Regions from separate parts of the Rhodococcus sp. 24CO genome, predicted to be linked through region 4. Evidence: riboswitches for the same ligand, from Rfam matches in the RefSeq annotation. Region 4 holds a riboswitch; each other region holds the start of a gene.
What was found. A riboswitch is a leader RNA that binds a small molecule or an ion and turns the genes downstream of it on or off. The one in region 4 is predicted to bind S-adenosylmethionine.
Positions count from the first base shown of each region.

Region 1 (7,196 bases), on a different contig from region 4:
GCCCGGCGAAGCTCGACGAGATGTTCAGGTCGCGCAATCGTTTGGTCGCCGGTTGTGGCACGTCGACCGAGCTGTTCGTAGTCGAGATCCGCAAGTACCGGGGAGCCGCGGCAACCTCGTATCGGAACGCTTTGAGCATCGACAGGCACGCCAGCACCATGATGATCGAGAACGGAACGGCCGTCGCGATAGCCACGGTTTGCAGGGCGGTCAGTGATCCGCTGCCACCGACCAGGAGCAGAACAGCCGCGGCGGCGCCGGACAGGAAAGTCCAGTAGACCCGGGTGATCTTGGATGTCTCCAGATTGCCGCCCGTCGCGAGAATGTCGATGACGATCGAACCCGAGTCGGCCGACGTCACGAAGAAGAACACGATGACAACGATCGCGAGAACACTCGAGATCGTTCCGAGCGGAAGACCGTCGAGAAGCGTGAACAGCGACGTGTTGGTGTCGACGGCGCCGGACCCGTCGAGCATGGTGCCCTCGTTGCGCTGACGCAGAATGCCGGAGTTACCGAAGATCGTGAACCACAACGAACCGACCAGCGTCGGGGCCAGCAGCACACCGAAGACGAATTCGCGGATGGTGCGACCACGTGAGATGCGTGCGATGAACATGCCGACAAACGGTGCCCAGCTCATCCACCAACCCCAGTAGAAGATGGTCCATGTGCCCTGCCAGCCGTCTTCCGCAAACGGGGAGGTGCGCAGCATCAGTTCCGGAAGGGCCTGAACGTAGCCGCCGAGGTTCTGTACCCAGGACTGCAGCAGGAACAACGTGGGGCCGAGGATCAGGACGAACAGGGCCAGCGCTGCAGCGAGCATCATGTTGATGTTGGAGAGCCACTTCAGGCCCTTGGTGACACCGGAGACCACGGAGAAGGTGGCCATACCCGTCACGATGACGATGATGGCGATGACCAGCCAGTTGTCGGTTTCCACCCAGCCGAGGTAGTCGAGGCCGGCGGTAATCTGCTGAACACCGAATCCGAGCGAGGTGGCGACGCCGAACAGGGTGCCGACGATCGCGACGACGTCGATGGCGTGCCCGATCTTGCCCTCGATGCGGGCGCGTCCGAGTAGGGGTTCGAGGAGCCAGCGGATCGAGAGCGGGCGACCCTTGCGGTAGGTCATGTACGCCAGTCCGAGACCGACAACAACGTAGATGGCCCACGCGTGCAGGCCCCAATGGAACATCGTCAGTTCCATGGCCTGATTTGCGGCCGCGTCGGTGGATCCTGCTACCCGGCCCGCGACCGGCGGGTCCACGTAGTGCGAAAGTGGTTCTGCCACTCCGTAAAACACCAGACCGATGCCCATGCCAGCACTGAACAGCATGGCAAACCACGACATCATGCCGAACTCGGGTTGTTCGTCGTCGCGGCCGAGCCTGATGTTGCCGATCCGGCTGATCGCGCAGTAGAGCGCAAAGACCACAAATCCGGTGGCGGACAGGATGTACCACCAGCCGACACCATCGGTGATGGCGTTGTTGAGGCTCTGGAAGGCGTCGGACGCAGTCCCGGAGTAGATCACGGCAAAGGCGATCAGCCCGAAGATCACTATCGATGCCGGGACGAATACGGGTTTCCGTAGTCCCTTCCACGCGTTTTTGACCGCAGTCATCTCGCTCCTTCACACAGTTCAGCGTGCCTATCGCACTCCGGCGACATCGTCGACGCGTTCAGCCCTCGTATGGCGGCCACAGGTCGCGTAGGTGGGCATGTGCTCGCACCATCGCAGTAAAGACCGGGCTATCGCTTTGCAATTCAACGTAGCTGCGCAGTTCTGTCGACTCAAATGAATGAAAGGTGGTGCAGTGTTGACGAATATGCCGGCTCTATTCGGCTATTCACCTGTATTTTGTTGCTGTTAAATGATTTTCGCAATCTCAGGTTCGAAATTTGTTCGAATCTCTCTGGAATTCAAGGAACGAAGGATCTTCGTGAGCTTCGGAACGAATCGAATTTGTCAAACTCGGCGAATGATTTTGTAGGTCACCGCTTATGGCCCGCGGATGCCGCTCTCGACGATAGCGGTGCCACGGAAGTCGAAACGTTGCCGTGATGGTGGTCACCACGAGGAGACGTCGGGCGATTTGTCGGTATCGAGAGCGCGCTCCGCGCTGGGGTTGACAAGCCGGTGGAGTCCTGTCATTCTCGTTTGCAGGTCACGAGTACCAGTGTTCAGCCCCGGCTTGCTGGTCGGCAACCCTCCTCCGCGGTGGGGTGCTCCGGGTGACGACCCGGCTGTATCCGAAAACGGATTCGGCAAGCGCGGACTCTTCCGGGGACATCACCCGAACGAATGAGTCCTTGAACGTGAGGATTGTCTTCGATGACTGCTGTTCTGAGTGCCGATACCTGCACCGCTCCCATCGCCAAGGTTTCCGGCGCCGACCTGCAGGTTCCCCTCGTCCAGGGTGGCGAGTGTTCCTATGCGAACTTCGACTACGCAGCGAGCGCGCCGGCGTTGGCCCAGGTCACCGACCGCATTGCGGAACTGCTTCCCACGTACGCCAGCGTCCACCGTGGTGCCGGATACGCCTCGCGGATCTCCACACTCACCTACGAGAACGCTCGCGAATCGGTTGCCCGCTTCGTGAACTGCGCCGACGATCAGGTTGTCGTCTTCACCCGCAACACGACGGACTCGCTCAATCTTCTCGCTCAGTCCGTGCCCGGCAGCACTGTCGTTCTCGACGTCGAGCATCACGCAAACCTGTTGCCCTGGAACGATGCTCGCATCGTCACGGCCGCTGATACCGTCGAAGAAACCATCGAGCGCCTGATCGCAGAACTGTGCACCAAGCCCGCCGCACTCCTCGCCATCACGGGAGCGTCCAACGTGACCGGCGAGATCCTGCCGATCGCACGCCTCGCGGACATTGCACATCGTTGTGGTGCACGCATCCTCGTCGACGCTGCGCAGTTGGCTCCCCACCGTCGTATCGACCTGCAGGACTGCGGAGTCGACTACCTCGCATTCTCCGGACACAAGCTGTACGCACCGTTCGGTGCCGGCGTCCTCGTCGGTCGCCGCGACTGGCTCGACGAGGCCAAGCCGTACCTCGCCGGTGGTGGCGCTGTCCGTGAGGTGACGCTGGAATCCACCGAGTGGGCCTGCGCTCCCGCCCGTCACGAGGCCGGTTCGCCCAACGTCCTCGGTGCTGCTGCAATCGCCGCTGCCTGCGACGCCCTGACCGCTCTCGACTTCGATGCCATCTCGGAGCACGAGAAGGCGCTCACCGCTCAGCTGACCGACGGACTGGCCGCCGTCGCCGGCGTCAACTTGCTCCGGTTGTGGGCCGATGCTCCCGACGCCGTCGGAATCGTCACCTTCACCGTCGACGGCTACGAAGCCGGCGAGGTTGCCGCATTCCTCTCGGCAGAACATGGCATCGGCGTCCGCGACGGACGCTTCTGCGCACACCCGTTGCTCTCACGTCTCGGCCTGTCCGGCGGTGCCGTTCGCGCCAGCCTCGGATTGGGCAGCAGCTCCGACGACGTCACCCGCCTGATCAACGCCGTGAGCATCCTGGTTTCGAATCAGCGTGATTGGAACTACGAAAAGACCGCCGGTGCATGGAATCCTGTGCCCGAGACCCGCACTTTCCTTGGTGGCACCGCCGGCGACGCCGGCGCAGCCGAATGCGTCTGAGCTCACATCCGGATGCAGTGATTGAAATAGGCAACTAACATGGCAGACATGACAACTGCGGCGTTTGGAATGTGTACGAGCTGACGATCGTCTCGCGCTCACCCCTCCCTCCATACTTTCGGAGATACACATGTCTTCTATCGCATCTCATTCCCTGCACGTAGCTGTTGAACTGACCGGATTCGGCCACCATCCCGCTGCCGAAGGAGCTCCCGGCAACCTGCCGCTCATCGGCGCGGATTACTGGGTCGATCTCACCGAAGGTGACACCCTTCTCGATCTGACGGCCTTCCCCGTCAATGTCATTCGGATCCGTGCCACCGACCTGCGCGACGCCCAAGCTCAGCGCGCCCAGATTCGTGCGGCGATTGCCGAGGACGGCCGTGATCCTGACTCTGTTGCCGTGTTGGTCGATCTCGAAATCCTGATCGCTCCGGAAGCGCGGGCTGCGCGTAAAGAGTTGGCGCAGTTGGACAGTGCGCTGAACGTCCCGCGTATCCCGGCGTCGCTGCACTACGTAGGAACACCGTCCGGTCTCGGCAGTTTGATCGCCGATATTCGGGCTGCCGACGTTGCAGACGGTGTGACGTTGCTTCCGTTGTCGTTGCCTCGCACTCTCGAACATCTTGTCGGCGAAACCATTCCGTGGCTGCAGTCGCGGGGATTGGTGACTCCGGCCACAGCTGTCGACGAGGTTCTCGGGCGCTTCGGATTGCCGCAGCGTCAGCGCACGCTCGCGTCCTGATCGCCGATTGCATCTGCGTAGAGGTGGAATAGCGACGGCAGTTGGTCGGCGCCATCCACCTGTGCCAGAAGCGCCCAGCACTGCGCAGTGATCGACCGCGCCCGCTTGCCAATCCAGTTGGTGGGCAGTAATTCCGGTGGTAGGAGCGGATCGGGTTCCATCGCTCGCGTGAATTCCGCCGCGAGTTCGATTGTCATCGTTACGGCGTCAGTGGCAGTGAAGGCTGAAGTGTGCCGCAGTTTGTGCAGGCGCGCGGTCGCCACGTTCAGTAGCTGATCGTATCCGGCTGCGATCTCGTCCAGTGGCCACAGTTGTGCGGCAATCTTCGAGGGGTCTGCGAGGGTGCCCACTTTCAGATCGCGAGTAGTCAGCGAAGACAGATATTGTTCGACGTCGAGTTGGGCGGCGGCATCGAGAACATAGGGTTCCCACGCGTGTGGCGAGACGTACAGGCCGCCCTGCACGAGGGCCCCGCCGAGATAGGTCACCCTGGTGCGCAGTGCATCTCGCGCTTTCCGTGACGACTCCGGAATTGCGAATCCCACCACATGCCAGCGCCCGTCCCATGGCGTCGTGGTGCCTCGATCTTGTTGATAGGCGAGTCGAACGAATTCGACGTCGGGGCCCATCTCCCGCACAGTCTTCGCGGTTGCTCGCAGCGTGGCTTGTCGTCCGCGCCCATCTTGCGTGAACTTTCCCTCGGCGACCAACCGCTTGATGCACAGTCGGATCTGCTGGTCCGTCATGTCGAGGGCGTCGGCGGTGGCATAAAGAGTGGGCCCGTCGACGGTTCCGTCCGCACGCAGAAGTCCTTCGATCAGAATCCGCGTGGGTACATCGACATGCGTGTCGGTCATCGCTCGGCCCCTTCATTCCTTCTCTGCATCTTCGCCCATCACTGTACTATCAAACACAAAACGGTCGTTTGAATTTCGTACGTTAGGGCGAGAAGATGGCAATGCAATCGGTGAGGGAGAGAAAAGGCAACACGCGTTTACGCAGGTGGGTGATCACTTCCCTGGCGGTAGTCGTCGTACTGATCGTCGGCCTGGTGGCATGGACGCTGTACCAGCACACCTACGACATCCGTGAGGAAAAAGTGACGATCACCGGGGGATCGGTGCCGCTTCAGGGAGTCCTGGCGCTTCCCGATCACGGTGACGGTCCTTTCGGGCTCGTGGTTTTTGTCCACGGAGACGGGCCGATCGATGCAACGCACGAGACCTTCTACCGGCCGATCTGGGAGTCGTTTGCAACGGCCGGGTACGCGTCACTCTCCTGGAATAAGCCGGGAGTAGGCGGGGCGCCGGGAAATTGGCTCGATCAGAGCATGGACGATCGGGCCGCGGAGACAGAAGCGGCAATCGAATGGGCACGGGGACGCTCGGATATCGATCCGTCTCGAATCGGTCTGTGGGGTGCAAGCCAGGCAGGCTGGGTGATGCCCAAGGTAGTAAATCTTGATCCGGACGTCGCGTTTGTCATTGCCGTGGGTCCCGCGGTCAACTGGCTCGAGCAAGGTGAATTCAACACCCTGGCAGAGCTTTCCGAGCGGAATGCGTCGGCCGACGAGTTCGAGAAAGCGCGAGCGGACCGAGCGAGGAACCTGGAACAGTTGGCCAGGGATAGCTCGTTCGACGATCTCGTGGCGTCCGGCGCGGCTGATGGCCTCACCGAAGATCGCTGGAACTTCATCCGGCAAAACTATCGGTCTGATGCCCGAATCGATCTCGAAACCGTGGATGTTCCGGTGCTCTTGATTCTCGGCGGACAAGACGTGAACGTCGACGTGGCGGATACTGAATCGGTATATCGCGAATTGCTTGACTCACCAGGGCAATTGGTGGTCAAGAAGTACCCTGACGCGACTCATTCACTGGTGGAGAAAAACCTCGAAGACTCGGAACTGATGTCGACCCTGGTGGCTGTTCTCGCCCCTCGTTCGATCTTCGCGCCCGGGTATCTGGCGGATCAAACCGCATTCTTGGAGGGAATTCAGGGCTGACGGAAGTGACGGTCTGTGACGCCGTGCTCGTACATGCGCTCAGATGACCATGTGGCAGTAGATACTGTCGCCACGGCGCACTGCCCCGGTTGCCAGGTCGGCAAGCGCGGTGAGGAATGGCACCGATTCTTCGGAAGGCTCGATTGTCTCGTCGATGGTCCACGCGCGGGCCGCTGCCATCACACCTTCGGCATCCAAACCGGCTAGCGCATCCCGTAGGTCGTCGGCGACGGTCAGGATGTAAGTGTCACCGTCGTCGTTGACGGCAACCAACGATCCTCGCCTGGGTTCGGCAGTGATCTCGTCATATGTCCTGCCGGTGAGCACCGACTCGAGGCGGCTGAGGGAGACGACCGGGTCGACACGCTTGGCTTGCACCGGGTCGATCGGGCCGTCGTCCAACGCGGTGGCCGCGACTGCATCCGAGGGGGCTGTGAAGTAATCGGTGATGGCAGACATAAGCGGCATATTCTCACATCTGTCTAACCACCGGTGGTCCTGGCGAATAAGGAAACCGTCGGCACCTGGTGGTGTCGACGGTTTCGCAAGGGTCGGTGCCCGTCTTGCGCCTCTCGGCAAGTGGCCGCTCGAAGCGGCGTTTCTGGGGTGGTACCCGGGGCAATGAACCGAACACCGACAGCCAGTACAACGACCGAGTCGCAGAAGTTATTCCACAGCCGTCATCTGCGGGTATTGATCATCCGAAGGGCAAAACGGAACACAACCGCGGCACCTACGCCGACAGCAAGGCCGGCCAGAACGTCGGTGAGTAGGACTCCGATACC
Region 1 covers NZ_JAZFNF010000005.1:536,239-543,434, reverse strand. Annotated here, with positions in the region: gene V2B23_RS15440 (BCCT family transporter) at 1-1,627, opposite strand, end outside; SAM riboswitch class IV at 2,170-2,284, shown strand; gene V2B23_RS15435 (aminotransferase class V-fold PLP-dependent enzyme) at 2,339-3,661, shown strand; gene V2B23_RS15430 (hypothetical protein) at 3,792-4,406, shown strand; gene V2B23_RS15425 (PaaX family transcriptional regulator C-terminal domain-containing protein) at 4,385-5,263, opposite strand; gene V2B23_RS15420 (alpha/beta hydrolase family protein) at 5,413-6,411, shown strand; gene V2B23_RS15415 (hypothetical protein) at 6,451-6,870, opposite strand.
Region 1: another riboswitch for S-adenosylmethionine. It lies ahead of V2B23_RS15435 (aminotransferase class V-fold PLP-dependent enzyme); the one in region 4 lies ahead of V2B23_RS20430 (amino acid ABC transporter permease).

Region 2 (7,196 bases), on a different contig from region 4:
CCACCACAGCACCTTCTGGATGATTGCCAGGAGCGAAGCGTTGAACTCGAGGAACTTCTCTGCCTTGGCGCCGACCTTGAGCGCCGCGATTCCGATGGCAGCCGCGATGACAAGCAGTTGCAGAACATTGAAGCTCAGTGAGGTTGTCGCGACGCCTTCGGTGACTGACGTCTTGGCGCCCAGGCCGAGGAAGTTGTTCGGCACCAGGCCGGTGATGAACGCCCACCACGATCCGGAGCTCTTCGGCTCCTTGGCAGCTTCGACGGCGACGTCGGTGCGTGAACCGGGGTCGGTGATCAGGCCGACGACGATGCCGATGATGACCGCGATGAATGCCGTGATCGCGAACCACAACAGTGTCTGGACAGCCAATCGAGCAGCATTGGCAACCTGACGCAGGTTTGCGATGGAACTGACGATGGCGGTGAACACCAGTGGAATGACCGCGACCGTCAGCAGTTTGACGTAGCTGCTGCCGATGGTCTGGACAGTTCCGACGAGCCAGTTCACGTTGCCGTCGGCGGCATCAGGCATGGCGCGGGCAACCAGACCGAGAATGACACCGATAACCAGGCCGGCAACAATCTGTGGTCCGAATGACGTTGCCCACGAGGGGAACCGGGTCTTTGATTCCGGCACGCCGGTAGAGGTGGAGCTGGGCATGACAATGCCTTTCAAAAAATTGAAGAGAGCGAAACGCGGCACGCCATGAAGAAGTTCAGGCGGGGTTTCGTGAAAATGTTTCCTGGTACGCGTCTATCAGGCCGAGCGCGGACACATTGCGCTCGCCTGCAGGCGAAGGTCGACGTAGCGTCGAGAGGTCAGGAACAACACTGCGAAGACTCTACTCGTAGCTTCAACTACCGATGATTCCGGGCGGTTCACGGGTGTGCGTCAACGAGTGCTGAGGACTCGATGACTAGTGTCGAGGTTCGGTAGGTGCACCGGTACCTGCGCGTCGGCTAGCGGAAGCGAGAGACCGATGAGCGTTCGACATGCCGAATATCCACGTCCGAAGCATTTCCTGGTGCATATAAGTGATACGCATCTCGTCGACGATGGCGACCTGTACGGTGCCGTCGACGCGGCGGCTCGACTGCGGCAGATTCTTGCCGGCGTCGAGGCTTCCGGTGCGCGTCCGCGGGCTTTGGTGTTCACCGGTGATCTCACCGACAAAGGGGAGTCGTCCGCGTACGAGACGCTGAAGTCGATCGTGGAACCGGTGGCCGGCAGACTTGGTGCCGAGGTCATCTGGGTGATGGGAAACCACGATGATCGGGAACACTTCCGGACGCGATTGTTGAACGAGTCACCGTCGACCCAGTCGGTCGATCGGGTCTACGACATCGACGGACTTCGTGTCATCACGCTCGACTCCACTGTTCCCGGCCACCACTACGGATCGATCAGCGACGCCCAGTTGGATTGGCTGCAAACGCAATTAGCGACGCCAGCGCCCGACGGAACGATTCTCGCCCTTCATCACCCGCCGATTCCCTGTATCCAGGATCTGGCTGTGCTGGTCGAACTACGAGATCAGCCCCGCTTGGCCGAAGTGCTCCGGGGAAGTGACGTGCGGGCAATTCTCGCGGGCCACCTGCATTACTCGACGACGGCGACGTTCGCGGGAATTCCCGTGTCGGTGGCATCGTCGGCCTGCTACACCCAGGACCTCAACGTAGCGGTCGGCGGACAGCGTGGCCGAGACAGCGCACAAGGCTGCAATCTCGTCCACGTGTACGACGACACGATCGTTCATTCGGTAGTGCCGATCGAGCGCGACGACGTTGTCTGCGACGACACGGTGGGTGAGGCCGTCAGCGCCCGCGACGGCGCGGTGCGGCTGGCGGACGCAGGCATTCGCATCGGTGAGCGCAACGATAGTGTGGTTGCGCAGTAAGGTGCGTCAGGCCTCCCACGGCGCTTTGACGGGGTAGTAGTTCTCGAGGAATTCGGTGACCTTGCGGGTACGTAGTTCGAGATCGATTTCCGGTTCACTGCCGTCATTGAGGCAGAAGAAATCCATCGAACGGTCTTTGAGTAGTGAATTCATCTGTCGCAAACCGGCTTTGACAGTCGTGTCGACGTATTTGACCGTAGCCGACTTCTGTACGACGGAGCGGCCACTCATCAGAGCGTAGTAGTGGTACAGCGAATTGGTGACTGAAATGTTGGTGCTCGCTCGGAAAGTACTCGCAGCGGTGGCCGCAAAATCGTCCGCGAATTCGCGTTCCATTTCCGCCATGACGCTTTTGCGCAGCGGGGTGGCGGCATGCTCGAGGTGTCGGGTTGTCATCAATCCGAATCGCTCTTGTAGGAGACGTCGATTGACCCGAGCCGCATTCTCGAATCCGCTGCGATCGTCATCGTTGTGCCCCAGACCTATTCGCGTATCCGCCTCTATGAACATGCTGATTCCACCGGGCGAGAAGAACATGTCGGGGCCGACAGATCTGCCGAAGAACATGTCGTCGTTCGAGTAGAGGAAATGCTCGGAGAGTCCGGGTATGTGATGCAGTTGGCATTCGACGGCCTGTGAGTTGTGAGTGGGCAGCACAGACGGGTCGGCAAAGAACTTTTCGCTGGGCATGAAAGTGACGCGAGGATCGTCGGCCAGCCATGCCGGACGATCGGAATCGGTGGCGACAAAGATTCTTCGGATCCACGGCGCATACATGTGCACGGACCGTAGTGCGTACTTCAATTCGTCGATTTGACGGAATCGTGCCGCGGATTCGTCGCCTTCGCCGACAATGTAGTTCTGCATCCGAAGTGCGCGTTGCGCCTGAAATTCCTCGGAAGAACCGTCGACCCAGGAAAAGACGAGGTCGATGTCGAAATTGATGTCCGATGCATGGGCGGCAAACATATTCTCGATCGTGGGCCAGATACGGCCGAAACGCTCCACCGTTCCACGGACTGCTTCTTCCGGGCGCACCGTCCGCCGGGTCAGTGAATTTTCGATGGGCAGAACAATCTCTGTGTCGGACATCGACCACAGTTCGATCTGAAGACCGATATTTGCGCCGTAGTTCAGGCCACTCGCCAGATGAACGCGCGGCCGAAACAGTCGAAAGATGCGGGCTTTTGGTGTGGTGGACAGTGCGCCGTCGGCTATCAAGAGCGCGGGACTCTTCTTCGCGTCGAGAGTCTTCGAATAGAAGGGTGTGTTCTGGCATCCGTCGATCAGCGCGCGGCGCAATTTCTTTCGGTTGGCCCAATTCACCGCGATAACTGCTCGTTCGTCGTTGCCGCGTACGAGGAGGTATTCGACACCGGCCGCGTCGAGAATATCGCGGATGAACAGCAGGTCTTCGATCATCGCTTCGAGCGGGGTTGTCGTGACGATCGGGAGGGCAAACCGATTTTTGAACCGCACAGTTTCCGGGCGGTCCTCCAATCGAGCGCGCACGGAGGACGAGACGGGTTTCACTGCGTCGGTGGTGTCCTGCTCCGGGGGTACGAAGTAGATGTCGTGCGGAGCGGGAGATTGTGTGATGACGTGCCTTTCGATGACCGGACGCACAGAGGCGGTGTCGTGCCAGTCTAGTCGGGAATTGGATCGATTCGGGTTGACCGGGATTTTGCGCATACTCGGTACCGCCACGCGAATTCGAATCCTCGAGAGTGAAAAGGATCAGGTGTCGGTTGTGGCAGGTGATGCGTGGTTTCTGCTGGTGTGTGGAAAGTCGCGTTCATAGTGATTGGGCGCTGTAGCGGCTACCGTCACGGCAGGTGCAGAGTTCCAGCGACAAGGACCGGCTAGCTGGACGGCAACCCTTCATGCCGATGGGGTGCCCCGGGATCACACCTGGCGACACGCGTGGTGTGTGTCGCAAGCGGCAGTTGCGGCACTACCCGTCAGTGAAAGATGGCTGACGGTTCTGCGGCCGGCACTGTGCGCTCCCGAGTAGTCCTCGAACAGGAGTAGAAGCCGATGACCTCCCCCCTTCCCATCCACCTCGCCGTAGCGCTTGACGGCGCCGGCTGGCACCCGGCGGCCTGGCGAGAACCCCATTCGCGTCCGAGCGAGCTGTTCACGGCGTCGTACTGGACCGATCTCGTGACTACAGCCGAACGCGGTCTGCTCGACTTCGTGAGTATCGAGGACAGTCTTTCCGTACCGGGTAACCCATTCGAGCCAGTCGGTGACGCAGTCGATCGTGTGCGCGCTCGACTGGACGCACATCTCGTGGCAGCCAGGCTGGCACCGGTGACGCGCAATATCGGGTTGATTCCGACGATCACCACGACGCATACCGAGCCGTTTCATGTCTCCAAAGCTGTTGCAACACTCGACTACACGTCGCGAGGCCGCGGCGGGTTGCAGGTGAAAGTCTCAGCGTCCGAAGCGGAGGCCTCGCATTTCGGCCGGCGCGATATCCCAGCTTTGACCGAAGATGACCGGGCGTTGCTGGTTTCAGGCAACCTTCCCGATTTCGTACGGGATCTGTTCGAAGAGTCGGCTGAGGCCGTCGATGTGGTTCGGCGCCTCTGGGACAGTTGGGAGAATGACGCCGAGATTCGTGATGTGGAGCGGCGCCGGTTCATCGATCGAGACAAGTTGCATTACATCGACTTCGAGGGCAAGTACCTATCCGTGCGTGGACCGTCGGTCACTCCGCGGCCGCCGCAGGGGCAGCCAGTTGTCGCAGCTTTGGCGCACCAGCGCGTTCCGTACGAGCTGGCTGCTCGAACAGCCGATCTGGTGTTTGTGACTCCTCTCGACGATGGACAGGTGCCCTCGATCCTCGCCGAGGTGCGGGCGGCGCAGGAACGGGTTGAGCGCTCGGGTGAACCGCTCCGGGTTTACGGCGACATTGTTGTGTTCTTCGATGCGGCAGGGGAATCGGGTCGAGAACGACTCGACCGCCTGGACAGTGCGTCGGGTACCCAGTACCGCTCCGATGCATTGATCTTCACCGGCACGCCGGCTGAACTGGCCGATCAACTTCTCCGGTGGCAGCAGTTGGGGATCGACGGCTTCCGTTTGCGACCCGGTGTTGCCGTGGACGATCTTGACGCGATTGTGAATGAGCTGGTACCAGAACTGCAGCAACGCAACGTATTCCGTACCGCGTATCCAGGTACGAATCTCCGCGGACTTCTCGGATTGCCGATCGACGTCCCCAACCGCTACGCCGCCGGCACTCCGGCCGCCTGAACAGACGAGGAATACTTTCATGAGTTCTCAGCAGCGTAAGCAGGTCATCTTGGGCGCCTATCTGGGCGGCGTCAACCACCACACGGCGTGGTGGGATCCGCAGGCGGGCAGTCAGATCGAATTCGACTCTTTCGAGCACACTGCTAAAACCGCCGAGCGCGGAAAATTCGACTTCTTCTTCCTGGCCGAAGGACTGGCGCTGCGCGAACGCGCGGGGCAGATCTTCGATCAAGACATCATCGGCCGGCCGGATACATTCACGGTGCTCGCGTCATTGGCAGCAGTAACCGAACACCTCGGATTAGCCGGCACCATCAACTCGACATTCAACGAGCCGTACGAGTTGGCCAGACAGTTCGCGACACTCGATCAACTGTCCGGTGGCCGCGCGGCCTGGAACGTCGTGACGTCGTTCGATGCCTTCACCGGGCAGAACTTCCGTCGCGGCGGTTATCTCGATCGCGCGCAGCGGTACGAACGCGCCGAGGAAACCGTCGCACTCGTGCGTGAAATCTGGGATTCGTGGCGCAGTGACGACATCGTCGCTGACAAGGATTCCGGCCGTTTCCTCGCACGAGCAGAGGCTGGTGAATTCGCTTTCCACGGATCACAATTCGATGTGAACGGTCGGTTCACTGTTCCGCGCAGCCCGCAGGGGCGACCGGTCATTCTCCAAGCTGGTGTCTCGCCGCAAGGGCGGGATTTTGCGGCCGGCAACGCGGACGCGATCTTTTCGCCGTACGGGCAGCTGCCTGAGGCGTCGGACTTCTATCGGGACATCAAGGCCCGTGCTGTTGCAGCCGGGCGTGATCCGGGTGACATCAAGATTCTGCCGTCGGCGAGCTTTGTGCTCGGCACGTCCGAGGCCGACGCTATCGAGAAGTATCGCGATATTCGCGACCAGCAAGTAACTGGTCAGACGGCGTTGATCCTGCTCGAGCAGATCTGGAATCTCGATCTTTCGGGTTACGATCCGGAGGGACCGCTACCTGATATCGCGCCGGATCCCGAAGCGCCCCCGATCATCCAAGGACGGGCATTCATCCATCAGGACCGATTCGAGACCGTCGCGAAGTTGCGCGCCGTGGCCGAGAACAAGAAGCTGAATCTGCGTGGGGTCGTGATCGACCAGTTCGAGCGCGGGCCGATAGTCGGTACTGCGCAGCAGATTGCTGAAAAGATCGATTCGTTTGTGCAGAACGACGGTTCGGATGGATTCATCCTCGGTTCGCACCTCGTACCAACAGGATTGGACGAGTTTGTCGACGAGGTAGTACCGCTGCTGCAGGATCGTGGTGTTCTGCGCGCCGAATACGAAGGAACGACGCTACGCGACAATCTTGGTCTGGCAATTCCGGCCGATCGTGGTCTTGTGGCGCCGCGATAGCGCGGGCGAGTAGCGCGCGGGGATCGGGGTACCCCGAAAACGTCGGCACCTAACGTCGGCAGTCATGGAGGAGGAAGACCATGCGTGTGAAAAGCCTGGTCGGGGCAGGCGCAGTGGCAGTTGCACTGGTTGCCGGTCCCCTTGCCCAAGCGTCTGCCCAAGCGTCCGCGGAGGGCTCTGTTGCTCCGGGCTCGGATAGCCTGCCGAACACGCTGACCTGCGAGAGTGTGTTCGATGCTCTGGAAGATCAGAGCCCGGAGTGGACGGAGGAGGGGATCGACCAGGTCGAAGACTGGTGCGAGTCGATCACCGGTGAAGAGGATTGACCGTCAGCCGCGAGCGATGACGCGCCGTGACAATCGCCAGCGACCGTCTTCGAGTTCGAACTCGTCTGCGTAACTGCCGACGCCACTGAGACGAGGCGTCGTGGCGGTGTCGACGTAAAACGTCCACACCGCTTCGGCGCGGGCCGAAGTGTCCGACGTGACCTCGACGGCGATTGCGGTGGTGACGTGGCGCGTGAAGGTGCCCGGTCCTTGGATTCCCGCAGCGCGGCGTTCGCGCACACCGGCAGCGATTTCCTCGCGGCCGCGTCGTACCTGTAGCGGCAACCCGCGGTCGGCGTTGGCTGGCATGGTCCATTCG
Region 2 covers NZ_JAZFNF010000012.1:8,826-16,021, forward strand. Annotated here, with positions in the region: gene V2B23_RS26105 (dicarboxylate/amino acid:cation symporter) at 1-663, opposite strand, end outside; gene V2B23_RS26110 (phosphodiesterase) at 983-1,900, shown strand; gene V2B23_RS26115 (stealth family protein) at 1,907-3,322, opposite strand; SAM riboswitch class IV at 3,735-3,848, shown strand; gene V2B23_RS26120 (LLM class flavin-dependent oxidoreductase) at 3,938-5,164, shown strand; gene V2B23_RS26125 (NtaA/DmoA family FMN-dependent monooxygenase) at 5,184-6,551, shown strand; gene V2B23_RS26130 (hypothetical protein) at 6,632-6,877, shown strand; gene V2B23_RS26135 (nuclear transport factor 2 family protein) at 6,881-7,196, opposite strand, start outside.
Region 2: another riboswitch for S-adenosylmethionine. It lies ahead of V2B23_RS26120 (LLM class flavin-dependent oxidoreductase); the one in region 4 lies ahead of V2B23_RS20430 (amino acid ABC transporter permease).

Region 3 (7,196 bases), on a different contig from region 4:
TTCCAGGGGTTTTCATGTCCCTGGGCGGTGTTTTCGAAACGTGTGTCGAGTTCCGATTCCGCGCGGTAGGTGAGGTGCGCGATGCGCCTCGCGATACCGAGTCCGGCCCGGGGCGTACGCCCGGTTCCGTGGTAATTGCCGCCCTGCCAATCGGGGTCGGACATGATGGCGGCGATTTGTGTTGTCTGGGTACCGATTTGATCGGCTGTCGCGCGTGAACCCGTAGCCAGTACCAATGCGGAGTTCAGATTCTCGGGGTACGACACAGCCCATTCGAGGGTGCGCATTCCGCCCATGGAACCGCCGACTACCGAAGCCAGTCGATCGATGCCGAGCAGGTCGATCAGCTTCTTCTCGGCTGCGACCTGATCCCGAATGGAGATGCCGGGAAACCGGCTACCCCACGGTTTGCCGTCCTCGGCAAGGGAACTCGGACCGGTGGTGCCGCGACAACCGCCCAGAACATTGGTGGCGATGACACACCATTCGCCTGTGTCGACAGGTTCGCCCGGGCCAACCATTCCGTTCCACCAACCGGGTGACGGCTGATTCTCGGACGACGGACCGGTGACGTGTGAGTCGCCGGTCAATGCATGTTCCACGAGCACGACGTTGTCGCGGTTCGGGGACAGTTCGCCCCACCGTTGAACCGCAAGCGATACCGACGGCAGCACCGCGCCGTTCTCGAGTTGCAGCGAGCCGATGTCGACGGTTCCGACTCGGCCGTCCGGGGGCGGCAGGACATCCGCGACCGGTGTCTGAGCCTCGTTGACGGTCAAGACGCTGCCGCCGCGGTGAGGCCGGTTTCGAGATCGGCGAGGATGTCGGCGATGCCTTCGATTCCGACGGCGAGGCGGACGAGACCGGGGGTGACGCCGGCGGCGAGTTGTTCCTCGGGGGTGAGTTGGGCGTGAGTGGTGGAGGCGGGGTGGATGACGAGGGAGCGGACGTCACCGATGTTGGCGACGTGGCTGTGCAGCGTCAGGGCGTTGACGAACTTCTTGCCGGCGTCGACGCCGCCGGGTAGTTCGAACGTGACGATGGCGCCGGTTCCCTTGGGGGTCAGCTGCTTTCCGCGTTCGTACCACGGCGAGGAGGGGAGTCCGGCGTAGGAGACGGACGCGACGGCCTGGTGGCCTTCGAGGAATTCGGCCACCTGCTGAGCGTTGGAGACATGGCGCTCGATGCGCAGGCTCAACGTTTCGATGCCCTGGGCGATGAGGAACGCGTTGAACGGTGCGACGGCGGAGCCGAGGTCGCGCAGCAGTTGTACACGCGCCTTGAGAACGTAGGCGGGTGCGCCGAGGTCGGCGAAGGTGACGCCGTGGTAGCTCGGGTCGGGGGTGGTGAAGTTGGTGTGCCGGCCTTGCGTCCAGTCGAAAGTACCGCCGTCGACGATGACGCCGGCGATAGCCGTGCCGTGTCCGCCGAGGTATTTGGTGGCGGAGTGCAGGACGATGTCGGCGCCGTGTTCGAGGGGGCGAAGCAAGTAGGGCGTCGCGACGGTGTTGTCGACGATCAGGGGGAGGCCGTTCTCATGAGCCACCGCTGAGATCCCGGGGATGTCGAGGATGTGGTTCTTGGGATTTGCGATCGTTTCGCCGAAAAATGCCTTGGTGTTCGGGCGGATGGCTTCGCGCCAGTGGTCGAGGTTGTCGGGATCCTCGACGAACGTGACTTCGATGCCGAGCTTGCGAAGCGTGTAGTGCAGGAGGTTGTAGGTGCCGCCGTACAGGTAGGGGCTGGCAACGATATGGTCTCCGGCCTCTGCGAGGTTGAGGATTGCGAGGGTTTCGGCAGCCTGACCCGAGGACAGGAGGAGTGCCGCGACACCACCTTCGAGTGCAGCGATGCGCTGCTCGACGGCGTCCTGCGTCGGGTTCATGATGCGCGTGTAGATGTTGCCCGGCTCAGCCAGACCGAACAACGCGGCGGCGTGGTCGGTGCTGTCGAAGACGTAGCTGGTGGTCTGGTAGATCGGCAGTGCGCGCGCGTTGGTGGCGGTGTCTGCGGTTTGTCCGGCGTGGACCTGCTTGGTCTCGAAGGACCAGTTAGCTGAGATGTCGGTCATGATTTGTGTACTCCAGTGGTCTGACGGATAGCTGTCGGACGGGGGCGAATGATCGCCGCCCCGTGCTGGGGTCTATCTACAAGTGCGACACATACTGAAAAACCTCCGTGGGGCTCGGCCCGGTCTGGGGTCCGTCCCTGTCGGACCCGCGCTTGTCGCCTGGAAATCCGGTGAAACTGCAATTGCGCAGTTTCGCCTCGAGGCGACCTGGTCATCACCCGGGGCACCCCACCGCGGTTGGAGGGTTGCCGTCCAGCGAGCCGGGGCTTGACGCTGGTACTCATGACCGAGCTGAATTCTACCGGGAGTGAAGCCGAAGGATGACGCGGGTCGAAGTGTGCGGTGTCACCAGTCGCCATTCGACGTGAGGGTGCCCGCTAGCAGGCAAAAGTTACCGACGAGTAGTGACTTGGAGGAGGGGCTGCCGGTTGCGGCTCCCAGGGTTAGCAGTACGCTTGTCTTGTTTGGGACTCATCTCCCGGGATCAGTCCACACAGTCTAGGTTTGATAATCGAACCGTTCGCGGACTCACTCACAAAGTGTGACCGCAACCGTGTAACCAGGGGAAACTTCCTAGGAGGACGCGAAGCACCCATGTCCAAAATAAAGGTTGAGGGCACCGTCGTCGAACTCGACGGCGACGAGATGACACGCATTATCTGGCAGTTCATCAAAGACAAGTTGATCCACCCGTACCTCGATGTGAACCTCGAGTACTACGACCTCGGTATCGAATACCGCGACGAGACGGATGACCAGGTCACCATCGACGCCGCACACGCGATCCAGAAGCACGGCGTGGGCGTCAAGTGCGCCACCATCACGCCGGACGAGGCTCGTGTCGAGGAATTCGGTCTCAAGAAGATGTGGCGTTCCCCGAACGGAACGATCCGCAACATTCTCGGCGGCACGATCTTCCGCGCACCGATCATCATCTCGAACGTTCCGCGACTCGTCCCGGGCTGGACCAAGCCGATCATCATCGGCCGTCACGCATTCGGTGACCAGTACCGCGCCACAGACTTCAAGGTCCCCGGCCCCGGCAAGGTGATGATCACCTACACGCCTGAGGACGGAAGCGCACCGATCGAGCACGAACTGGTCAACTTCCCCGAGAATGGCGGCATCGTCCAGGGGCAGTACAACTTCAACGATTCCATCCGTGACTTCGCTCGTGCGTCGCTCACCTATGGTCTGCAGCAGAACTACCCGGTGTATCTGTCCACCAAGAACACCATTCTCAAGGCGTACGACGGTGCCTTCAAGGACATCTTCCAGCACGTCTACGAGACCGAGTTCAAGGCTGAGTTCGATGCCGCTGGTCTGACCTACGAACACCGCCTCATCGACGACATGGTCGCTTCCGCACTCAAGTGGGAGGGCGGCTACGTCTGGGCATGCAAGAACTACGACGGCGACGTCCAGTCCGACACAGTGGCTCAGGGCTTCGGCTCGCTCGGCCTCATGACGTCGGTTCTGCTGACACCGGACGGAAAGACCTGTGAGGCAGAGGCTGCTCACGGCACCGTCACGCGTCACTACCGTCAGCACCAGCAGGGCAAGCCCACCTCGACCAACCCGATCGCGTCCATCTTCGCGTGGACCCGTGGGCTCGAGCACCGCGGCAAGCTCGACAACACCCCTGAGGTCATCGGCTTCGCGCAGCAGCTCGAAGACGTTGTCATCAAGACCGTCGAAAGCGGCCAGATGACCAAGGACCTCTCGATGCTGGTCGGCGGCGACCAGGGTTACCTGACCACCGAAGAATTCCTCGGTGCGCTCGATGTGAACCTGCAGAAGTCGATGGCAGCCAAGTAGTAAGTTCCACAGCTGCACTTTCCAGATGGGACGCCCGGACTCCGGGCGTCCCATCTGTGTCTGCTCTGTGTCTGCAGTCTCACGTGAGCGAACTCACCCGCTCTCACTTGGAAGTTCAACCAAGGGTGCGACCACAATTGACCAGTGACTTCGTCTACCCTCTCCCGCCCTGATGCCCCGACATCCGGGGCTCGGTCTGCCAGGGGTCCGGCGATGCTCGCGTTGGCACTCGGCGGATTCGGAATCGGCACCACCGAGTTCGTGGCAATGGGTCTCCTGCCGGAGATGGCAACCGGGTTGGGGGTGTCCGAGCCCACCGCCGGTCATGTCATTTCCGCGTATGCGCTCGGTGTTGTGGTCGGCGCGCCGCTCATCGCGGCGCTGACTGCTCGGATCCCGCGACGCACATTGCTGATCGCGCTCATGATCGCGTTCACGGTGGGCAATGCCGCGTCGGTGTTCGCGCCGTCGTACACCACGCTGATGCTCGCCCGGTTTGTCGCCGGGTTGCCGCACGGTGCCTACTTCGGTGTTGCCGCCCTCGTTGCGGCGCACCTGGCTGAACCGGGTAAACGTGCCAAAGCCGTTGCCATGGTGATGATGGGTCTCTCCGTCGCCAACGTCGTCGGTGTGCCGGCTGCCGCATGGCTCGGGCAGACCTTGGGATGGCGGAGTGCATTCGCATTGGTCGCAGTCATCGGTGTCGTCACTGTGGCGTCGCTGCTCGTCTGGATCCCGCGCCTCGACGCTATGCCGATCACCAACCCGATCACCGAACTCAAGGCTCTTGGCCGGATCCAGGTGTGGATGACTCTGATCGTCGGCATGGTCGGATTCGGCGGCATGTTTGCCGTGTACACGTACATCAGCACGACGTTGACCGACGTCTCCGGGCTGGGTGCGTCGTTTGTTCCGCTGGCGCTCATGCTCTACGGGCTGGGCATGGTGGCCGGCAACTTCGTCGGTGGCTACCTCGCTGACCGGGCGCTCATGAAGGGCCTGTTCGTATCGATGGCGTCGCTGGCGATCATTCTCGCGGTCTTTGTTCTCGCCGTTCGCAATCCGTACACGGCGTTGCTCTTCGTCTTTCTCATCGGGCTGGCTGGTGCGTCCATGGTTCCGGGGCTTCAGACCCGGTTGATGGACGTTGCCGAGGACGCCCAGACCTTGGCAGCATCGCTCAACCACGCCGCCCTCAACATCGCGAACGCATTCGGCGCCTGGATCGGTGGGGTAGTGATCGCCGCAGGTTTCGGTTACACCGCGCCAGCGGCCGTCGGTTCTCTTCTTGCGCTCGCCGGCGTCGGTGTCCTGGCGGTTGCAGTGATCCTGCAGCGTAGAGCCGCGAACTGAGAACACGTCGGCTCCATCGGCTACGGTGCTTGCCGTGCCACAAACAGCTGACTCTCATATTCTCGCGCCTCACACGATCACATCGGTGAACGTCAACGGCATTCGTGCCGCAGCCCGCAAGGGAATGACCGAATGGCTCGAGAAGACCGACGCGGATTTCATCTGTCTTCAGGAAACCCGAGCATCCGACAAGCAGTTGCACGAGACTCTCGAACCCGCTCTGTCGAACGGCTGGTTCCTCGTTTCGGCCGAGCCGTCGGCGAAGGGCCGCAACGGCGTGGCAGTCCTGTCCCGGATCGAAGCCGACGCCGTCCGCATCGGTTTCGGTGACGACGAATTTCAGGACGCCGGACGCTACATCGAAGCGGATTTTGCCGACCTCACGGTGGCAAGTCTCTACCTGCCGACAGGGGAAGCCCTGACCCCGAAGCAAGAGGCGAAAGAACGGTTCATGAGTTCGTTCGCGGCTCACCTCGCGGTCACCGCCGCAGCGGCCGAGACGGCCGGGCGACACGTTGTGGTCAGTGGTGACTGGAATATCGCGCACAACGAAGCCGACTTGAAGAACTGGAAGGGCAACAAGAAGTCCTCGGGCTTCCTGCCCAGCGAGCGTGAGTGGATGGACGTTCTGTTTGCAGACGAGTCCCAGTGGGTCGACGTGTTCCGGGCACTGCATCCGGGCGTCGAGGGACCGTACTCGTGGTGGTCGTACCGCGGTAAGGCGTTCGACAACGACTCCGGCTGGCGCATCGACTACCAGGTGGCAACCCGAGCATTTGCCGAGCGCGCCAAGGCCGGGTTGATCGAACGTGCGGAATCCTACGATCTGCGTTGGTCCGATCACGCTCCCGTCACCGTTTCCTACCGGTAAGGCACTCCAATGCCCGAAGGTTCGAAGATGCCGAGCGCCAAAACACTGAAGGCCGTAGGCACCGTCGTCGTTGCAGTTGTCGCTGTTGTGCTGGCGATTGTGCTGTCGTCGCAGGATTCCGGCAGTTCGGCAACGGCCGGCTCGGCTACCTCGACCACGTCGAGTTCGGCGGTGACATCAACTCAGGTCAAGCCCGGGGCGACTACCAAGGCGGCGCAATCGACGTCGTCAGCCCAGAAGTCGACCCAGAAAGCGAGCAGCGATGCCCCTGCGCGGGTACTCGCCACGTTGGTGGAGATCGACGCCGGACGGTGGCCGGACTCCGCGAATGCGGTGGGAACCAAGGGCGGCGTCACCTTCCGCAACAGCGAGGGCAGGTTGCCAGCAGTCGGTGCCGGCGGTGGCCGGGTTGTCTATCAGGAGTGGGACGTCAATCCGAAGAAGAGTGGTCAGGGGCGTGATGCCGAGCGGATCGTCACCGGAAACGACGGTTCCGCGTGGTACACCCTCGATCACTACGAGACCTTCACAAGGATTCGCTGATGGATGATCACGGAACTGTCGGTGTGGATCGGTGGCTCGACCCGGAATCCGGCGTCTCGTCGGTGGCAGTGTCAGGAGAGCCGGCGCTTCTGGACGAGTTGGCGCGTGATCTCCGTATGCGCGATCTTGTTGTGCGCACAGTTCGCGGATCGCACATGCAGACCACCGCGCAGGTCTTCGACGAGTTTGCGGCAGCATTTCAATTTCCGTCACACTTCGGTCGCAACAAGGACGCCTTCGACGACGTCATGCGTGACCTCGACGACGTGCTCGGCCTTGGCGCCGGGTTTATCGTTCTGGTTCGGGAGGCTGAGCTGCTGCTGCGCGGCGAACCTGATCAGTTGCCGTGGTTCCGCGAGTCGATGGATTTCTACGCCGGGGAATGGGCGCCCACCACGTTCGGTACCGCCTACCAGTTCGGCTCGGACTCCGAAGAATCTTTTGCTTCGGAACTCACGGTGCTCCGCTACCCGGAGACCACACACACTCAGTGAATCGCCCTCGTGGAAAGATCGGAAGCATGTCGACCCCTGCAGAACA
Region 3 covers NZ_JAZFNF010000007.1:448,328-455,523, reverse strand. Annotated here, with positions in the region: gene metX (homoserine O-acetyltransferase MetX) at 1-779, opposite strand, end outside; gene V2B23_RS19920 (bifunctional o-acetylhomoserine/o-acetylserine sulfhydrylase) at 776-2,071, opposite strand; SAM riboswitch class IV at 2,215-2,359, opposite strand; gene V2B23_RS19915 (NADP-dependent isocitrate dehydrogenase) at 2,666-3,889, shown strand; gene V2B23_RS19910 (MFS transporter) at 4,103-5,242, shown strand; gene V2B23_RS19905 (exodeoxyribonuclease III) at 5,268-6,113, shown strand; gene V2B23_RS19900 (ribonuclease domain-containing protein) at 6,141-6,656, shown strand; gene V2B23_RS19895 (barstar family protein) at 6,656-7,150, shown strand; gene trpS (tryptophan--tRNA ligase) at 7,177-7,196, shown strand, end outside.
Region 3: another riboswitch for S-adenosylmethionine. It lies ahead of V2B23_RS19920 (bifunctional o-acetylhomoserine/o-acetylserine sulfhydrylase); the one in region 4 lies ahead of V2B23_RS20430 (amino acid ABC transporter permease).

Region 4 (7,196 bases):
CGACGGCGCCCGTCAGTTCCAGAAACCCGATGTCCGTTGTTGTTTCCAACTCCTGCCACAGCGGAAGGGCCGACGCTGCCAGCGCGGTGTACAGGTGATTGTCGTATGCCTGCCGGTAGATACGTGACGTGCCATGGGACGCACCGTGCTTGTGCCCCGGCGTGAACTGCTCGAGCTGCACGACGCTGTGCCCGCGCGCCGCGAGCCGCCACGCGGCAGAGGACCCGACAAGCCCTCCGCCGATGACGATCGCATCGAAGATCTCACTCATTTGCGGATGCTCACTTGGTCTTCGGAAGGCCGGGCGGGTTGATCAGCGACGTGTCGACGGCTTCACCGGTGATGTTCCAGCGCTCGAGAATCTGCTGGTACGTGCCGTTCTCGATGGTGTGGTTGATGGCGTCGTTGATTGCCTTGATCAGGCCGTTGTCCTTCTTCACCAGCACGGCGATCTGTCCTTGCAGGGTGTCGCCCGCACCGGAGAATTCCCCGACCACCTCGGTTTCACCCGACTGCTTGGCATGGAACTGCGACGACGGGTTCGGTCCGAAGTAAGCATCGATGCGACCGGACTGCAGCGGGAGGTAGTAGTCAGTGGTGTTCTGATAGTAGGAGATATCGGTAGGTGCCAGACCGGCCGCGACGTTCTGCTCGTTCCACTTGACCAGCAGCGCTTCCTGATTGGTCCCGGAACCCACCGCGATCTTCAGACCCGCAATGTCCTTGGGTTCCGTGATGGAGACCCCGGCACCCTTTTTGGCCTCGAACGCGAGGGTATCGAGGCGGTAGGTGGCAAAGTCGTACTTCTCCTTACGTTCCTCTGTGACAGTCACATTGGAGAGGAACGCGTCGGCTTCACCAGAGTCGATCCGGACGAAGTTCTGTGCCCAGTCAGCCGTCTGCAGGTCTACCTTCAACCCGAGTACATCGCCGATCAGGTAGGCGAAGTCGGTCTCCGATCCGATGAGAGTTTTGTCATCGTCAGCGTAGAAGCGAAGCGGCGGAGCAGATCCGGCGCTACCGGTCACTCGCAGGGTGCCGCTGTCGCGGATGTCCGCAGGCACCTCGGCAGCGATGGAATCGACTTTCGCGGTGGTGATGCGATTCTGCTCTGCGGTGAGGTTGTAACCCGCGGCTGCAGTGACCTGGCTGCCGTCGGACTCCGCGTCCGCACTGCTGCATCCAGCGCTGAGCAGTCCGACAGTGGCGAGAGCCGAGATCAGAAACGTGGCGCGGCGGGATCGAGAGAACATCAGTGTGTGCCTTTCGGGGAAGTGTCTGTGTGGTGACGGCGTCATAACCGTCGACCGTGTCGTCAGAGGACGCGGGAGAGAAAAGCTTTGGTTCGTTCGTGGACGGGATTGTCGATCACCTGCGAGGGCGGGCCCTGTTCGACGATGACGCCGCCGTCCATGAAGACTGCGGTGTCCGCTACCTCGCGGGCGAAGCCGACTTCGTGCGTGACGATGATCAACGTGGCACCGTCACGAGCGAGTTGGGCAAGAACTTCGAGAACTTCACCAACCAGTTCCGGGTCCAGTGCCGACGTCGGTTCGTCGAAGAGAATCACCGCCGGCCGCAGTGCCAAGGCTCGAGCAATGGCAACTCGCTGCTGTTGGCCACCGGAGAGTTGACGTGGATACTGATCGGCTTTGTCTCCCACACCGACTCGTTCGAGTAAGATCCGCGCCTCTCGGTACACGTCTTCGCGATCACGCTTCTGCGCCGACAGCGGGGCTTCCACTACATTTTCGAGAGCGGTGAGATGGGGAAACAGGTTGAAGTTCTGGAACACGAAACCGATGTGCGAGCGTTGCTTCAGGATTTCGCGATCGCGCAGTTCGTGTAGCCGATTTCCCTTGCGCCGGTATCCGATCAGTTCCCCGTCGATCCGCACTGTTCCCCGGTCGACCTTCTCCAGGTGATTCAGGGTGCGCAGCAGAGTGGATTTTCCCGAACCCGACGGCCCGAGAATGACGGTCACCTCGCCCTTGCGGACCAGGAGATCCACGCCGGCAAGCACTTCCAGTGAACCGAACGACTTGTGGATGCCCCGCGCCTCGACGGCGTAGACGTTGTCTTCGATCAATTCCGCGGTCATCGGGTCGCACCCCTCGGAATGTCGAGACGCGCATCACGAATCTCGTTGAATTTGTTGCGCGCCTTCTGCAGAGGCGTCAACGGAAGTGCTCGCGCCGAGCCGCGAGCGTAATGACGTTCGACGTAGTACTGGCCGATCGAGAGCAGCGTCGTGAGGATGATGTACCAGAGTGTTGCAACCATCAGGAGCGGCACCACTCGTCCGTTGCGCCCGAAGATGACCTGTACTTGGTAGAACAGTTCGGCGATTGCCATCGTCGAGACGATAGACGTCCCCTTGAACAACCCGATCACTTCGTTCGCGGCATTGGGAAGAATCGCCCGCATCGCCTGCGGCAGAATGATCTTGAAGAACTGGCGTCGGCGAGGAATCCCGAGCGAATGAGCAGCTTCGATCTGCCCGTGATCCACCGAGATTATGCCGGAGCGGATGATCTCCGCGGAGTACGCAGCCTGATGCAGCGCTAAACCGATGACAGCTGCGGTGAATCCGCCGATGACTCCGCTGGTCTGAAACGTGAAGAATTCCGGCCCGAACGGTATTCCGAGAGAGAGCGTTTGGTAGAGATAGGTGATGTTGAACCAGAAGAGCAACTGCACGATCAGTGGAATCGAGCGGAACGCCCAGATATAAGTCCAGGCGATCACCTGCAGAACCGGATTATTCGACAGTCGACCAAGCGCCAGCACGACTCCGAGTCCGAACCCGAGGATCGTTCCCCACAAGGTCAGTTTGATCGTCACCCACAATGCGGCAAGCACCGACTTCGCGGTGAAGTACTGCGCGAACGTCGGCCAGTCCCAGCCGGGATTCACCACAAGACCATGAATGAACTGGGCCAGCAGGATCAGTACTATCGCACTGACCACCCATTGGAACGGATGCCAGGTGCGGGCAACAACAAGTTCCGAGTCGGAAAGCTGAGGCTCGGCTACCGACTTCTCGGGGCGGACCTCGGTGGGCGCGCTCACGGCGCGCTGCCTGACGGAGTGGACATCACAAAATAGACCTTTCGGAATATGGGATTGCTGCGCGACGAATTTCCAGTGCAGAGAATTTCGGTCAGCGACAGTGACACGATGCGGTACGACGCAGGTCGATGTGACGTCGACGGTGCGGTGCGTACGCGTTCGAACCGGCGCACGAAGCAATACCGGCGCAGCGAGTGATACCCATGTGATGCCTTCCATCGGTCCTGGCAGAAAGCACCCGCTCCCGATTACTCGGGGGGTTGCTGCGACGTCGATGAGCCAGGTCTCTCGGTCGCTCGAGATGGTGAGCAAAGAGTAGACGCAGAATCCCCGGTCGTCAAATGTTGTATTTCCCTGCGAGACAAGGGAAATAGGGAACTATGCATGTTGAAATCAGGCTGATCGCAAGCCTCCCGAAAGCGGCGAAGGCAGTGTTGAATAGATGAGCCGCATCCGGCGCCCGCGAGCCACCGCTCACCCCCGAATCGCCCTGCAGTACCGTCTGCGGAGTGAGCGGACTGGACGCATTTTTTATTCTCGTGGCAGGTATCGGTGCCGGGGCGATCAACGCCGTGGTGGGCAGTGGAACTCTGATCACGTTCCCCACGCTCGTGGCTTTCGGCATGCCTCCGGTCACCGCGACGATGTCCAATGCCGTCGGCCTGGTCGCCGGGGGTGTTTCCGGCACCTGGGGTTACCGACGCGAATTGTCGGGGCAGTGGGACCGGCTTCGGTGGCAGATTCCGGCGTCGCTCGCCGGGGCGCTGCTCGGCTCGTGGTTGCTGATGCACCTACCCGAGAAGTTGTTCGAGACCATAGTTCCGGTATTGCTGATCCTGGCGCTCGCTCTCGTCCTCCTCCAACCACGGATCCAGGCGTGGGCGAAGAAGCGCTCGACCGAAGAGACAACGTTGTCGACCACACGGTTGATGCTCCTGACTGCGGGCACATTTGCCGTCGGTATCTACGGCGGCTATTTCACCGCCGCACAGGGCATCCTCCTGATCGGTGTGATGGGTGCCATCCTTCCCGAAACCCTGCAGCGCATGAACGGCGCGAAGAACCTGCTCTCACTACTCGTCAACATCGTCGCCGCGGTGATGTACATCAGCTTGGCCTTCGACCAGATCAATTGGGCAGCAGCCGGTTTGATCGCTGTCGGCTCGCTCGGCGGCGGTGTACTCGGAGCCCGCTACGGGCGACGCCTGTCTCCCACTGCGCTGCGGTACACGATTGTCGTCGTCGGCCTGATCGGACTGTGGCGTCTACTCGCTTGACCGCCCACGCCGGACGCCGTTCCCACATACTTGAAGCATGACCAAAACCGCGAATGAAACCCAGTGGACCTACCTCATGGACATGGACGGGGTCCTTGTTCACGAAGAACACTTGATACCGGGAGCGGATACGTTCCTCGCCGAACTTGCAGCGAACAACATCCCGTACATGGTGCTGACCAACAACTCGATCAGAACGCCACGAGACTTACGGGCACGTCTACTCAACTCCGGTCTCGACATCCCGGAGAAGTCCATCTGGACGTCAGCGCTGGCGACCGCCACCTTCCTCGCAAATCAACGACCGGGAGGCAGCGCGTACGTGGTCGGCGAATCCGGCCTGACCACGGCGCTGCACGACATCGGATACGTCCTGACGGACAGCGATCCCGATTACGTCGTCCTGGGAGAAACCCGCACCTACTCGTTCGAGGCCATCACCACCGCCATCAGATTGGTCGAGCGAGGCTCGCGGTTCATTGCCACCAATCCCGACGCCACCGGGCCCTCACGGGAGGGTTCGTTGCCTGCCACCGGTTCGGTTGCCGCCTTGATCACCAAAGCCACGGGACGCGACCCGTACTACGTCGGCAAGCCGAATGCCCTCATGATGCGATCCGCACTGCGGTCCATCGGCGCTCATTCAGCCAACACCCTGATGATCGGCGACCGGATGGACACCGACATCGTGTGTGGCCTGGAGGCCGGCTTGCAGACCATCCTCGTCATGACCGGGATCTCGACACCGGCGTCCGTGGAGCTGTACCCATATCGCCCGACCATTGTTCTGGAATCCGTCGCCGCCCTTGTCGGAAATACGACGGATCCTTTTCGTAGCACTAAACAATGACAATTCGGACATATCGCCCTCAATAGAACAAGTAATTAACCAGCCGAATTAATAATGCAAAACAAAGGAAACGGCAAACCTTTGTCGACTTGGACAAACGGGAGGTTTCTTCAACGTTGAACTAACAAACCGGTGACTAGTGCCTGGTAGGCAGCTTTTCCCAGTTCAAACCAAAAATTTCAATTTGGGCGAAATATTCTTTTCAAAACAGGTAACGAATCGTTTGCCATGGCTGATACTCATTTCTGAACGACCCAATTCGGACTCCCCAGAAATGAGCTCTCCATGAAGAAACAGACAAAGGGTGCAATTGCGGCAGCGGCCGCGGTTGCACTACTCCTCGGCGGTGCAGGTTCACTCGCAATGTGGAGTGACAGTGAAGTTGTCGGCGGCGGCGCTATAACAGCGGGCACGTTGCAGCTCGCTCCTTGCGCCCCAGTGGCCGGGACCGGGTGGCAGTCCACGTTCCCCACCGTGAAGCCGATTGCGGATATCACCGCATGGCGAATTGTGCCGACCGAAGTGCTCACCTTCGATTGCACAACTTCTATCACTGCAGACGGTGATCGCCTCGCCGCAACGATCGCAGCGGATGCGAGCACTATTACAGCCGGCACGACGGCAGCTCCTGGAGCCACCGCGAATCAACTCAAGGACAACATCACGGCAACCACGGTGGTGACCGTAGGCGGCACCCCAGTCACGGCTGCATCCCCACTGACCGAAGCCGACAACGGCAAACCTGTGACGGTGAAGGTCACATTGACCTTCGCTGACGTTCAGCTTCTTGTGGCTCAGGGCGCGTCGATCAACTTGTCGAACCTCGCCATCAAGCTGCAACAGCAAGCCATCCCGGCATAAAACGATCCATGAAAGGGAGAGCTTGGGGAGCCCTTGCGGGCGCGTCGGTGATTGTGTTGATGTTCGCATCAGCGCAAGGCACCGGCGCGCTGTGGAAGTCCGCTGCCCCGATCAGCAACGACGTACTGACAGCAGGCTCGAGCACGTTCGCACTCAAGGTGGGTTCCACGGTTGCCAACGCCGCCAGCACCTACACCTGGAGCACGTTCGCGGGCACTGGGATGGCGGCTACAACCGCCGTGCAGATGCCGCTGACCATCGTGAACCCGGCAACCAACGCCTCCGGGCTGCGGTTCAGATTGGCCTCCGTGGCCGCCACCAGTACAAATCCGGTTCTCGACCTCAAGATCTCGACCGTCACGGGCGCCGCAGCCTGTCCGAACACCGCTACGACAGCCACAGCCCTTCCCGGAACCCCGATCTATTCCGGACTGGCAACAGCTGCCAAATACGGCGGACCCACGGACACCGGAATCTCTTTGACCAGTGGAAGTTCCACCGTTTGGTGCATGCGCGCGTCGGTGAACATGACAGGAACCACAACGGGCGGGGTGTCGACCAAGCTCGTCTTCACCTTCACGGCAGTACAGGTGTAGGACTCGATCGAGATGACAGGCGACAAGCGAATGACTACAAAACACTCCCATCGACGCGAACGGACCGGCCCGCTGTGGTGGGTCAGCTCAGTTGTGACCTGGGTTCTGCTGTTCGCTCTGTGCGCGGTCATCGTCGTCACGATCGTGATACCGATTGTCACAGGCTCACAACGATTTACGATCCTTACGGGCTCGATGCGCCCCACCTACGAGCCGGGCACGCTCATAGTTGTCAAACCTGTGGACGAGGGCGATCTGACAGTCGGCATGCCCATCACCTACCAACTCGAATCAGGCCAACCGACTGTTGTCACGCATCGGATCATCTCGATGAGCATCAACACCAAAGGCGAGCGCACCTTCATCACACAGGGCGACGCCAACAACACCCCTGACGAGAAGCCGGTACTCCCCGTACAGATTCGCGGCAAGGTGTGGTATTCGGTCCCCTACCTCGGGCACGTCAACAGCTGGCTGACCGGCGACCAGCGCAAGATCATCCTCACCGTTGTCGTCGGCGCTCTGGGTGCGTACGCGTTC
Region 4 covers NZ_JAZFNF010000008.1:47,321-54,516, reverse strand. Annotated here, with positions in the region: gene V2B23_RS20445 (FAD-dependent oxidoreductase) at 1-271, opposite strand, end outside; gene V2B23_RS20440 (ABC transporter substrate-binding protein) at 282-1,253, opposite strand; gene V2B23_RS20435 (amino acid ABC transporter ATP-binding protein) at 1,316-2,101, opposite strand; gene V2B23_RS20430 (amino acid ABC transporter permease) at 2,098-3,072, opposite strand; SAM riboswitch class I at 3,285-3,380, opposite strand; gene V2B23_RS20425 (sulfite exporter TauE/SafE family protein) at 3,582-4,349, shown strand; gene V2B23_RS20420 (HAD-IIA family hydrolase) at 4,387-5,199, shown strand; gene V2B23_RS20415 (alternate-type signal peptide domain-containing protein) at 5,485-6,060, shown strand; gene V2B23_RS20410 (hypothetical protein) at 6,069-6,656, shown strand; gene V2B23_RS20405 (signal peptidase I) at 6,687-7,196, shown strand, end outside.